3 regions of the Polaromonas sp. P1_F1 genome follow, and region 2 is predicted to be linked to each of the others. Evidence: predicted binding sites of a transcription regulator. Region 2 holds the regulator's gene; each other region holds the start of a gene.
What was found. The regulator sigma-54, encoded in region 2, starts transcription at its own class of promoters, with help from an activator protein. The targets are predictions, from matches to a motif close to TGGCANGNAANCTGCTTT.
Positions count from the first base shown of each region.

Region 1 (4,280 bases), on a different contig from region 2:
CGCCTGAAAGCGCGGGGGAAGTCCTTTGACCGGGACGGACGATAAAGCGACGCGGATGGAGGGCTTGTTCAAGCCGTCCATTTTCCTCCAGAAGCCGGCTTACTGGGACTTGCCGCGCTGGTTTAATTGGCGACGAGCGCAGCAGGCGGGGGGCCAGGCAGGCGGGAAATTTCGCGCTTCAGGCCGGCAATATCACTCTGGTTACGGGTGATGCTGTCCTTGAGCTCGGCCACGCGGTCCAGGTAACGCTGGTAGTTACGGCCTTCAATGCCCTGTTTCTCAGGTTCGCCGTTGTTGAATTCTTTTTGCTGCTCGGCCAGCTTGGCTTCGGCCTTTTTCAGTTCGGCCTCAAGGATGGCGCGCGAATCGTTGTCGCGGGCCCGCTGTTCGGGGCTGCCATCGGTGCGCGGGCCGCTAGAGCCTGCGGCCGCAGCCACGCGAACCGCGGCTTTGGGCACCGGCGTGCTCTGCATCACCGTCACATTGCCGCCGGACAACAGTTTGCAGCTCCGGGTTTGGGCGTCTTTTGTGTTGTTGATGTATTCAGGGGCCGCACCCCCGACTCCTGCACAGCGGTATACCTGCTGCGCCCATGCAGCATTCCCCGCGCCAGCCAGCAGCAACGACAAGGTAGAAAGCAATAAGGTGTGTTTCATAGGTACTCCCGATGCCCAATAAGGGCGAGGACGGTCTATCAGTATGCGGCAAAGGCGCCGAAATACAAAGCCAGCAAACCCACAACCGGCCGGGGCAATAAAAAAGGACGGCATCTGCCGTCCTTTTTTGACCACAAACTGTGTAAATAAACAGTAAGCGGTTGGGCTTTCGCCCCCCTGATTACAGGGAGTAGTACATCTCGAATTCGATGGGGTGGGTCGCCTGGCGCAGGCGGGTCACTTCACCCATCTTCAGTTCAATGTAGGCGTCAATCATGCTGTCGGTGAACACACCGCCCTTGGTCAGGAAGCTGCGGCCCACGTCAAGCGCGTCCAGCGCCTGGTCCAGGCTGTGGCAAACGGTTGGCACTTTTGCATCTTCCTCGGGTGGCAGATGGTACAGATCCTTGGTGGCGGCTTCGCCTGGGTGGATCTTGTTTTCCACGCCGTCCAGGCCGGCCATCATCAGGGCCGAGAAGCCCAGGTAAGGGTTCATCAGTGGATCGGGGAAACGCGCTTCGATACGGCGGCCCTTTGGATTGGCAACGTAAGGAATGCGGATCGATGCCGAACGATTTTTAGCCGAGTAAGCCAGCTTGACCGGCGCCTCATAGCCAGGAACCAGACGCTTGTAGCTGTTGGTGCCTGGGTTGGTGATGGCGTTCAGGGCACGTGCGTGCTTGATGATGCCGCCGATGTAGTACAGGGCGAAATCAGACAGGCCTGCATAGCCGTCACCGGCAAACAGGTTTTTGCCGTCTTTCCAGATGGACTGGTGAACGTGCATGCCGGAGCCGTTGTCGCCGACAACAGGCTTGGGCATGAAGGTGGCGGTTTTGCCGTAGGCGTTGGCCACGTTCTGCACGACGTATTTCAGGACCTGGGTCCAGTCGGCGCGCTGAACCAGCGTGCTGAAACGGGTACCGATTTCGTTCTGGCCGGCGCCGGCCACTTCGTGGTGGAACACTTCGACGGGGATGCCCAGCGATTCGAGGATCAGGGCCATCTCGGCGCGCATGTCTTGCGTGCTGTCGACAGGAGGCACGGGAAAGTAGCCGCCCTTGACGGTAGGACGGTGGCCGCGATTGCCGCCTTCGAGCTTGGCGCCGGAGTTCCAGGGTGCTTCGTATTCTTCGATCTTGAAGAAGGTGCCCGACATGTCAGTGTTCCAGCGCACGTCGTCAAAGATGAAGAACTCTGGCTCAGGGCCGAAGTAAGCGGTGTCGCCCAGGCCGGAAGCCTTGAGGTAAGCCTCTGCGCGCTGCGCGATGGAGCGCGGGTCGCGGTCATAGGCTTTGCCGTCGGCGGGCTCGAGCACGTCACAGCTCATGAACAGAGTGGTTTCTTCAAAGAACGGATCGATGTTGGCCGTCTTTGGGTCAGGCATCAGTTGCATGTCGGAGGCTTCAATGCCCTTCCAGCCGGCAATTGAGGAGCCGTCGAATGCATGGCCCGACGTGAATTTGTCTTCGTCAAAGTGGGACACGGGCACGGTCACGTGCTGTTCTTTGCCCCGGGTATCGGTAAAACGGAAGTCAACAAACTTGACCTCGTTTTCCTTGACCATTTTCATGACGTCTGCGACGGTCTTTGCCATCAAAATCTCCTGTTGCTGGATGGGTGGTTGAAAAATCTATTCGGGCTGTCGAATGCACTTTTTGTGCCACAGACATTGGCGCTTCAGTTTCCCGCCAAGCCCCGGATTGTGCCGTGATCTGGCTTCAGTTCCAGCCTTTGGCAGGCTGAAAATGCAAAAAACACCGGCCGACAACGAATGCACCATGATCGTGCATTAACATAAGCGCACAAGATTGGTGCAAAAAAATCAACGCACCAACTCAGGGCCAAACTTCAGGTCAAATTTGTGCAGCCCGGCCAGCATGGCCGGATAGGCCAAATTGACCGCCTCGGGCGCGCCTTTGACGCCCAGTTCAATATGGCGGCCATATTCCGGGTGATCCACGCTGGGCAGGCTAAACACTTTCACTCCCGCATGGGCCGCTTCAATATCGAGCATCAGGGGCGTGAGCATGGCCTCCATGGACCCAAAAATGATCACCGACTTCTCGGTGTAAGGCGATTTTTGGTGCAGGTGGGCGTACTGGTTGTCGAGCACCCATTCAATCATCGGCCAGGCCATCACCGGGAAGCCGGGAACGAAGTGAACCGCCCCCTGCCCCGCCCGGCAGGTAAAGCCCGGAATCTTGTTGTACGGATTCGGAATAATCTCCGCGCCGACCGGAAACACGCCCATGTTCAGGCGGTGGATGTTGTCGTCGCGGTCAGGCTCGTAGGGTGTCCCCTGCTCTTTCGCCACATCCGCCATGCGTTCGAGGATCAGTGTTTTGGCCGTGGGATGCAGCGCAAGGTCAACGCCCAACGCTCTGGCGGCGCACTGCCGGGTGTGGTCGTCAGGTGTGGCCCCTATACCGCCGCAGGAGAACACCACGTCGCCGTTCTCATGCGCCGCTGCGAACGCGCGTGCCAGCGTGGCCGTGATACGCGCCGGATCGTCGCCGACGTAGTCGGCATAGGCCAGCTGCAAGCCGCGCGCACCCAGCAGTTCGATGGCTTTCGGCAGGTGTTTGTCGGCTCGTTTGCCGGAAAGGATTTCGTCGCCGACGATGATGAGGCCGAATTGTGGGGTCATGTTCAGGCTTGCCAGGTAATGGGTTCAGGGTTGTGATTCGGGCTTGCCGCCCAGCGAACCGAAGCTGGGCGCCGGCCCGGGGAGGGCATCGGGGGCCAGCTCATTTGCTATCGATTCAATAGCTGCTTGCGCAAGCGGGTCGGGCGCCAGGGCATTATTCTTCTTGCGAAGTTGTTCCAGGGCCGACAGCGTGTAGTGCGCAAACCAGAGCGAGGAAAACGCAAACACCAGGGTGTAGATCCAGATGGCCACCGGCACCAGGATGGGCGCCATGGCTACAAACATCGCGCCCGAGGCCCACAGCAGGCTGGGTGCCGCGCCCAGGTAGCCGCTGAACACACCGATCGCCAGCAGCGGCAGGCGATGTTCCTTGAATATCTGGCGCCGCTCTTCACTGCTGGCGTGGTCCACCATGGCGTCATAAGACATGACGCGGTAAGTCAGCCAGCCCCAGATCAGCGGGGGCAACACCAGGATCAGCGGGGGAATCAGCCAAAGCGGAATCGAAACGACCAGCGCCACCACGGCCAGCAAGGTCGAGCCCAGCGACCAGAACAAACTGGTGAACAGTGAACCGCCCCGTTTGCGCTCCATCTGGGGAAAGCGCCGTTCAGCCACCAGGGCCACCATGGCCGGTGTCATGAGCAGTGCCACGAAGAGCAACGCCACGATCACAATCACGGGGATCGCCAGGAACAGCAACAACGCCGGAGCCAGCACCGTGCGCAGGTCGCTCAGGCCGAGGCCCTCAAGCCAGCGCACCAGCGTGCCGACAAGCTCATAGCTTCCGATCTGCGACCGGATAGCTTCCACGGCATCGTTCCAGAAAAAATATCCCAGGCCGAGCGAGATCACCACCATGATGATCAGCGGCAGGACGGACAACGCAATGACCCGCGGGTGCAGGCAATACATCGCGGCGCGCCAGAAGGCGTCTAGGAGTTTGCTCATGACCGACAGGATAACGCAGCCCC
Region 1 is NZ_JBFUBJ010000001.1:52,118-56,397, forward strand. It holds gene glnL (nitrogen regulation protein NR(II)) at 1-81, opposite strand, end outside; gene AC1DZE_RS00295 (hypothetical protein) at 123-656, opposite strand; gene glnA (type I glutamate--ammonia ligase) at 838-2,253, opposite strand; gene AC1DZE_RS00305 (competence/damage-inducible protein A) at 2,482-3,306, opposite strand; gene AC1DZE_RS00310 (EI24 domain-containing protein) at 3,331-4,257, opposite strand.
Region 1: the regulator sigma-54 is predicted to act here: its motif matches at 2,305-2,322, upstream of glnA (type I glutamate--ammonia ligase).

Region 2 (4,280 bases):
CGGCAAGCTGGCGTTTTACCGGAAAAAGCGTGACGGCGTAGACGAATACATCGAAGGCGAAGGCGAACGCATTGAATATGACAGCCGTGCAGACCTGGTGAAGTTCATCAAGCGGGCGGTGGTGCGCCGCTACAACGGCGCCACCCTGGTGGACGAAACCACCGGCAGCCTGATTGTTTACGACAACAACACCGACGTCTTCACCGTGGATGGGGGCGCGCAAAATCGTACGGCCAGCAACCCCACAGGACGGGTTCGCGCCATGCTGTCACCCCGCGCGACAGCCTCGGCCCCCGTCGCGGCGCCGCCCGCAGGCCCCGCCCCGGTTCTGCGCCCCAGCACGACGCTGGGCAATGAAAAGAACTAGAAAGACCTGCACAGATGGATGTGGTGACTGACACTTCAGCGGCCCCGGCCGCTCCTGCCCTGACCCCCAGCCGCCTTGTTGCGCAAGGTCTGCAAAAATCGTACGGCAGCCGCAAGGTGGTGCAGGACGTTTCGCTGTCCGTGCAAAAAGGCGAAGTCGTGGGCCRGCTGGGCCCCAACGGCGCGGGCAAAACGACCTCGTTCTACATGATCGTGGGCCTGGTGCGCGCCGATGCAGGCGAAATTTCCATCGACGGCGAGTCGGTCGAGCACATGCCGATTCACCTGCGTGCCCGCCTGGGCCTGAGCTACCTGCCGCAGGAAGCGTCGATTTTCCGCAAGCTCACGGTCGAAGAAAACGTGCGTGCCGTGCTGGAGCTGCAGCTCGACAAAACCGGAAAGCCGCTGGGGCGCGCAGACATCGAGTCGCGGCTCGACGCGCTGCTGCAGGATTTGCGGGTAGATCATTTGCGCAACTCACCGGCACCGGCGCTCTCGGGCGGCGAGCGCCGCCGGGTCGAAATCGCGCGGGCGCTGGCAACCCAGCCGCGCTTCATCCTGCTGGATGAGCCCTTTGCCGGTATCGACCCCATTGCCGTGATCGAAATCCAGCGCATCATCGGTTTCCTCAAATCGCGCGGCATCGGCGTGCTGATCACCGACCACAACGTGCGTGAAACACTGGGCATTTGCGACCACGCCTACATCATCAGCGACGGCCATGTGCTGGCGCAAGGCACACCGTCCGAGATCGTGAACAACGCCGATGTACGAAGAGTCTATCTCGGCGAACACTTCAAGATGTGAAGATGGTTCCCCCCTGTTGTCGCTCACTTCGTGTAGCTCCCTCTCCCCCTCTGGGGACGGCGCCTGCGGCCTGGCGAAGCCAGTTCCGCGGCCCCTGCTGGCCGAAGACATGTCGTTTTATCTTTCCGCACATTTGAAAATCCAGTGAAACAAGGCCTGTCACTCCGCGTCTCGCAGCATCTTGCGCTGACGCCCCAGCTGCAGCAGTCGATCCGGCTGTTGCAGCTGTCGACGCTTGAGTTGAGCCAGGAGGTCGAGCAGATGCTCGACGAAAACCCGTTTCTGGAAGTGTCGGAAGAGACGGCGGTGCGCGAAGAGTTTGGGCTGGAGCACATCAACACGCCGGTAAGCCAGGACAGCCGCGAGTTTGAATCTGCTACGGATTCGATAGCTGGCGGCGCAGACGAGACTGGCGCTACAGCCCCGAATGACGCAGAAGTCAGTGCGGAGCCCAAGCTCGAGGAAAGCTGGGAAGGCGATGGCACGGTAGAAACCACGCCCGACGACAGCGAGTGGGGAAGCGACGCACCGGCGCGCAAGAACAACAATGAAGAGAGCGAAGCCGAGGCCTCCGACCTCACGGGCAGCCATGAGTCGCTGCAGGACCACCTGCACCGGCAATCGCTGAGCTTGCGCCTGTCGGAGGAAGATCGCGCCGCGCTGCACTTCCTCATTGAATCGCTCAACGACGACGGCTACCTTGAAGACAGCCTGGCGTCGCTCGCGGCCGGTCTTGCAAGAGATGACATGGCGCAGGCGGAAGAGCTGGAGCAGCGTTTTGCGATGGCGCTCAAGCTGCTGCACCACATGGAGCCTGCCGGTGTCGGTGCGCGCAACCTGGCGGAATGCCTGAGCCTGCAACTGCTGGACTGCAAGGACTGCGAAGAAACCCGCGCAGCCATTGCCATGTGCAAGCAGCCCATGGAGCTGCTGGCCAAGCGCGATGTCAAGCGCCTGTCGCACCTGTGTGGGTTCACCGAAGCCGCCATCAAGGGCGCCATCACGGTGATTGGCCGGCTCGACCCCAAGCCCGGGCGCCGCTTTGTGAACGTGGAGCGCAACCTGATCGTGCCCGACGTCATCGTCATCAAATCGGGCCGGGGCTTCAAGGTTTCGCTCAATGGCGACGTCATGCCGCGCCTTCGCGTGCACGACATTTATGCCAATGCCCTCAAGCAGCACAAAGGCCAGGGCGGCCAGGCGCTGCAGCAGCGCCTGCAGGAGGCCCGCTGGTTCATCAAGAACATCCAGCAGCGCTTTGACACCATCCTGCGCGTAAGCAGCGCGATTGTGGAACGGCAGAAAAACTTCTTCACGCACGGCGAACTCGCCATGCGGCCGCTGGTGCTGCGCGAAATCGCCGATGAACTGGGCCTGCATGAGTCCACCATCTCCCGCGTGACCACGGCCAAGTACATGGGCACCCCTTTCGGTACTTTCGAGCTCAAGTATTTCTTCGGTTCCGCACTCGGCACCGAAACCGGCGGCAATGCTTCCAGCACAGCGGTGCGCGCGCTCATCAAACAATTTGTCTCGTCAGAAAGCCTCAAGAAGCCGCTCAGCGACAACCAGATTTCCGAAATGCTCAAGGAGCAGGGCATTGAATGCGCCCGCCGCACCGTGGCCAAGTACCGCGAGGCGCTCCGCATCGCGCCCGCCAACCTGCGCAAATCACTCTAGCCGCCCAATCAGGCCGCGCTGCCCCGCCCCTCAAAGTCAGTCATGAATCAACTCCAACTCTTTTTACCGTGCGCCGCAGGCGTCGAAACCCTGCTGGCCACCGAGGTCAAGCGTGTCACCGGGATCGACGGCAAAGCCTGGCGCGCCGGCGTGCAGCTGCAGGCTTCGTGGCGCGACGCGTTGCAGCTCAACCTGCACAGCCGGCTGGCGCAGCGCGTGCTGATCGAGCTGCAGCACAACCAGTACCGCAGCGAACAAGACCTCTACAACGCAGCTGCCAACGTGGCCTGGGAAATCTGGTTCACGCCCAAGCAGACCTTCAAGGTCGAGATCACGGCCCAGCACAGCCCGCTGCAAAGCCTGAACTTCGCGGCGCTGAAGATCAAGGACGCGATCGCCGACCGCTTTCGCGCCAAGTTCGACGACGTGCGGCCCAGCGTCGACACGCGCTGGCCCGACGTGCGCGTCTACGTGCACCTGACGACGGACACCGTCACGGTCTACATCGACACCTCGGGCGAGCCGCTCTTCAAGCGCGGCTGGCGCGAAGACAAGGGTGATGCCCCGCTGAAGGAAACCCTGGCCGCCGCCATGATTGCCGCCAGCGGATGGGATCAGCTCTGTAAAGAAGGCGTGCCGCTCTATGACCCCTGCTGCGGCTCGGGCACCATCGCGATTGAAGCCGCGCAAATCGCCTGCAACATTGCGCCCGGCATCAACCGCCGTTTTGCCTTTCAGAAATACCTGCCCTTCCAGGGCCATGTCTGGGACGGCCTGCTCGACCAGGCCGAAGCCGCCATCACCGAACCTACAGCGCCGGTGTTCGGCAGCGACGTGTCTTTCCGCATGGTCGACTTTGCCGAACGCAATGCCGAGCGTGCCGGTGTGGCCAATGCGGTGGAATTCCGCGGCGGCGACGCCCTGCAGCGCATGCCGCCCGCGCCTTCGGGCGTGATGCTGGTGAATCCGCCTTACGGCGAGCGTATTGATGTGGCAGGTGTGGCCGGCATCACCGGCGTGCAGGGGCGCGACCAGCGCCGCCAGCAAGGACAGGCCGAAGGACGCGTGCAGCAGGACCACCGCAACCAGCCCATCGACGAATTTGGCCAGCCGCTGAACCGGGACAGCGGTGATCGGGGTGACACACGTGAAGAACCCGCCTTCGAGACATCGCGCGACCGCTCGGCGAACCCCGGCCGCGAGCAGGCACAAAACGCCTGGGGCGAAGAAGCGACGGAGTTTTTTCCACAACTGGCCGCGCACTGGAAGAAAAATTACGCCGGCTGGACCGCTCACGTGCTCACACCCGACCTCAAACTGCCCGGCAAGATGCGCCTGAAAGAATCGCGGCGCGTGCCGATGTGGAACGGTCCCATCGAATGCCGCCTGTTCCGCTTTGACATGGTGGCGGGCTCCGCACGCGGCAA
Region 2 is NZ_JBFUBJ010000009.1:86,584-90,863, reverse strand. It holds gene lptA (lipopolysaccharide transport periplasmic protein LptA) at 1-367, shown strand, start outside; gene lptB (LPS export ABC transporter ATP-binding protein) at 382-1,173, shown strand; gene AC1DZE_RS20310 (RNA polymerase factor sigma-54) at 1,318-2,853, shown strand; gene AC1DZE_RS20305 (THUMP domain-containing class I SAM-dependent RNA methyltransferase) at 2,896-4,280, shown strand, end outside.

Region 3 (4,280 bases), on a different contig from region 2:
CTTTGCACCGTCCCCATAAAGACGTTGCAACGGTGAATCTGCCGGCCTGGAATGTCAACCCAATACAGCATTTGCTCGTCGGGATGCCAGAACGGCGATTCACCCAGTTCACTGGGTTGTGCAACAACGGTTTGCCATGTCATGCGGCGTTCCTTGAAAGGCTGAAAAGTGGACAGGGACCCAAGGTTAGCACCGGCAGGGCCGCCGCCGGAAACGGCCCCCGCAGCCGAATCCCGGCGATCGTGCAACGCCCACAAGGCACGCGTCAAAAAAAACAGCCCACCGGCTTGCGCCAGCGGGCTGAACATCCAAAGGAGATACTCAATCAGGGGGCTGCCCTGGGGCAGCCCGAATTCGTCTGACTATGAATTAACGGTTGTAGGCGGTCTCACCGTGCGAGGTGATGTCCAGGCCTTCGCGTTCGTCTTCTTCGCTGACGCGCAGGCCAATCGTGAGGTCAACCACCTTGTAGGCGATGAAGGAAACCACACCGGACCAGACGATGGTGATCAGCACGGCCTTGGCCTGGATCCAGACCTGGCCGGCGATGGTGTAAGCGTCAGGCGTCACGGCCGTGGCGGTCACCCAGTCACCCACGAAGCTTGGGCCACCCAGGGCTGGCGAGTTGAAGACGCCGGTGAGCAGCGCGCCCAGAATACCACCCACGCCATGCACGCCGAACACGTCGAGCGAGTCGTCAGCGCCCAGCAGTTTCTTCAGGCCGTTCACACCCCAGAGGCAGGCGAAGCCGGCGATCAGGCCGATGATGAGGCCGCCGCCGATGCCGACGTTGCCGGCTGCGGGCGTGATGGCCACCAGGCCGGCGACAGCGCCGGACGCTGCACCCAGCATCGAGGCCTTGCCGCGCATCAGCGCTTCACCGACGCACCATGCCAGCACAGCGGCAGCGGTAGCACCCAGCGTGTTGATGAAGGCCAGGGCGGCGAAACCGTTGGCTTCCAGGGCGGAGCCGGCGTTGAAGCCGAACCAGCCCACCCACAGCAATGCGGCGCCAACCATGGTCAACGTGAGGCTGTGAGGGGCCATGGCTTCCTTGCCGTAGCCGATACGCTTGCCTATGCAGAAGGCGCCTACCAGGCCGGCGACAGCGGCGTTGATGTGCACCACGGTACCGCCTGCAAAATCCAGGGCGCCCATTTGCCAGATATAACCGCCCTTGGCGCTCATGGCGTCGGCGACTTCCTTGCCGGTGTAGGCGTCAGGGCCCATCCAGAACCAGACCATGTGGGCAATAGGTGCATAGCTGAAGGTGAACCAGATCGCCATGAACAGCAGCACTGCGGAGAACTTGATGCGTTCGGCAAAGGCGCCAACGATCAGCGCGCAGGTGATGCCGGCAAAAGTGGCCTGGAAGGCTGCGAACACGATCTCGGGGATCACGACACCCTTGCTGAAGGTGGCGCCATTGGCAAAGGTGCCCGCGACGTTGTCCCAGATGCCCTTCATGAAGAGCCGGTCGAAGCCGCCGAAGAAGGCGTTGCCTTCGGTGAAAGCCAGGCTGTAGCCATAGATAAACCACAGCACGACGATCATCGAGAACGTCACCATGACCTGCATCAGGACGGACAGCATGTTCTTGCTGCGGACCAGACCGCCGTAGAACAGGGCCAGGCCAGGCACGGTCATCATGATGACCAGCAGCGTGGAAACCATCATCCAGGCGGTGTCGCCTTTGTTGGGAACGGGCGCGGCGGCAGCCGGTGCAGAGGCTGCAGCTGCAGCGGCGGGTGCTGTCGCTGCGGCAGGCGCGGCGGCGGAAGCAGCAGCTTCAGCCGGCTTGGCTTCTGCAGCGGAAGCGGCGGGTGCAGCTGCCGGGGCCTGCGCCATCACGGCGCCGGTCGTCAGCAGGCTCAGTCCCAGTACAAGGGAGGCAAGTAGTTTTTTCATGTCTATGTTCTCTTCGTTTTTTGGGGTAAGCCTTACAGCGCTTCCTTGCCGGTTTCACCGGTACGGATGCGCACGACCTGCTCGAGGTTGTAAACAAAAACCTTGCCGTCGCCGATCTTGCCGGTGCGGGCGGCGCCCTCAACCGCTTCAATCACGCGATCCACCAGATCGTCGGAGACTGCTGCTTCGATCTTGACCTTGGGCAGAAAATCGACGACATACTCTGCACCGCGGTACAGCTCGGTATGGCCTTTCTGGCGGCCGAAGCCTTTGACTTCAGTCACAGTAATGCCTTGCACGCCAATGCCGGAAAGCGCTTCACGCACTTCGTCCAGCTTGAACGGTTTAATGATGGCCGTTACGAGTTTCATTTTCAGGGTTCCTCCAGGGATGAATAGGGAAGCAGCATCGTCAAGCACCACCTCAGCCGGATTAAGGCTTTTGTACGAGTCATTGCTGATGGAGTCTCCGTAGAAGCTCCAAAGGTTGGCAACTTGCGTGGACTTCTTAGCAGGTAACGTGCCAAAGACGCTTTGCATGGATGACCGGCCCGCCCCTGAACTTCGAGCGAACCTCCGCGAATCGCGCCGGATACGATGCACCAATAAAGGGCAATCAAGCGCACAATTTTGGAGCATTAAGCTAAAAAGGCATCACCAAGCCTGTCTTTAGTGCACGGCGGTCTTCTGCAACGTTCGTTTCTGGGACGGCCAGCACCAGGAGATCGGCGGCAAGAATGCCACGGCGGATCCTGGTACTGACACAACCAGGCAAGTGCACGAGACGAAAGTGAGTGCCACTATCGGATGCAGCGGGGCACACCTTTCTGGTGAACCAGCGGGTGGCTTCTCTCGCTAGGCGATACTCGTCTTAGGTGAAGGTATGGTGCACCTGCAACCCGGGATGGCCTCGGGTTCAGTTGTGATGCCGCCTCTGAGGGAGGAAGTTTCGAATGAGCTTGTCTTTAGTGCATAGCCGCGCCTTGTTGGGCCTGGAAGCAAGGCCCGTGCAGGTGGAGGTGCATCTTGCCAACGGTTTGCCCAGCTTTACGCTGGTCGGGCTTGCGGAAACGGAAGTCAAGGAAGCGCGTGAACGCGTGCGCTCGGCCATCCAGAACGCCGGACTGGAATTTCCCGCCAATAAACGCATTACGGTCAATCTGGCACCCGCTGATCTTCCCAAGGATTCCGGCCGTTTCGATCTGCCCATCGCGCTCGGAATCCTGGCGGCCAGCGGCCAGATCGACGCCCGCAAACTGGAAGGCTATGAGTTCGCCGGCGAGTTGTCGCTGGGCGGCGACTTGCGTCCCATTCGGGGAGCGCTTGCCATGAGCCTCGCCCTGGCGCGCCCGGCACGGCTTGCCGCCGAGAAATTGCCGAAGCTGGTTCTGCCAGAGGCCAGTGCCCAGGAAGCAGCGTTGGTCCCCGGCGCCGAAATCTTTCAGGCGCACCATTTGCTCGATGTGGTGAGGCAATTTTTGCCGGGCGACACCCCGACTGAAGCAGGGGAAGGCTGGTCTCGCGTCAAGCCGATCGTGCCTTCGGGGCAGTCCCCATATCCTGATCTGGCCGACGTCAAAGGCCAGGCGGCGGCCCGGCGCGCCCTGGAAATTGCCGCGACCGGCGGGCACAGCGTACTGATGATGGGCGCCCCAGGCTCCGGAAAATCCATGCTGGCACAGCGCTTTGCAGGCCTGCTGCCGGCCATGACCACCGAAGAAGCACTGGAAAGCGCAGCGGTGGCGTCATTGGGCGGCCGGTTCACGCTGGACAAATGGGCGATACGCCCCACCTGCGCGCCGCACCACACGGCCAGCGCCGTTGCGCTTGTCGGTGGTGGTTCCCCGCCGCGGCCTGGTGAAATTTCCCTGGCGCACCGCGGCATCCTGTTTCTGGATGAACTCCCGGAGTTTCCGCGGGCAGCCCTGGAAGCCCTTCGTGAACCGCTGGAGTCCGGCACCATCACCATTTCGCGAGCCGCCCAGCGCGCCGAGTTCCCGGCGCGCTTTCAGCTGGTCGCAGCGATGAACCCTTGCCCCTGCGGTTACCTCGGCTCGAGCTTGCGGGCTTGCCGTTGTTCGCCCGAACAGGTATCGCGTTACCAGGGCAAGCTCAGCGGCCCGCTGCTGGACCGCATCGACCTGCATGTTGAGGTGGGTGCGCTTGCAGCCGATGAACTGGTCAACGCGCCGCCGGGCGAAGCCACTGCCGTTATCAGGGCCCGGGTTGCCACGGCACGTGATCGTGCTATTGCCCGGCAGGGCACCACCAACCAGGCGCTGGAAGGCCAGGCCATTGATGCGCAATGCCAGCTCGATGACGCAGCCGCGAAATTCCTGAACACCGCAGCAGCGCGGTTGGGGTGGTCAGGCC
Region 3 is NZ_JBFUBJ010000007.1:85,270-89,549, forward strand. It holds gene AC1DZE_RS18235 (SMP-30/gluconolactonase/LRE family protein) at 1-143, opposite strand, end outside; gene AC1DZE_RS18240 (ammonium transporter) at 370-1,908, opposite strand; gene glnK (P-II family nitrogen regulator) at 1,941-2,279, opposite strand; gene AC1DZE_RS18250 (YifB family Mg chelatase-like AAA ATPase) at 2,861-4,280, shown strand, end outside.
Region 3: the regulator sigma-54 is predicted to act here: its motif matches at 2,416-2,433, upstream of glnK (P-II family nitrogen regulator).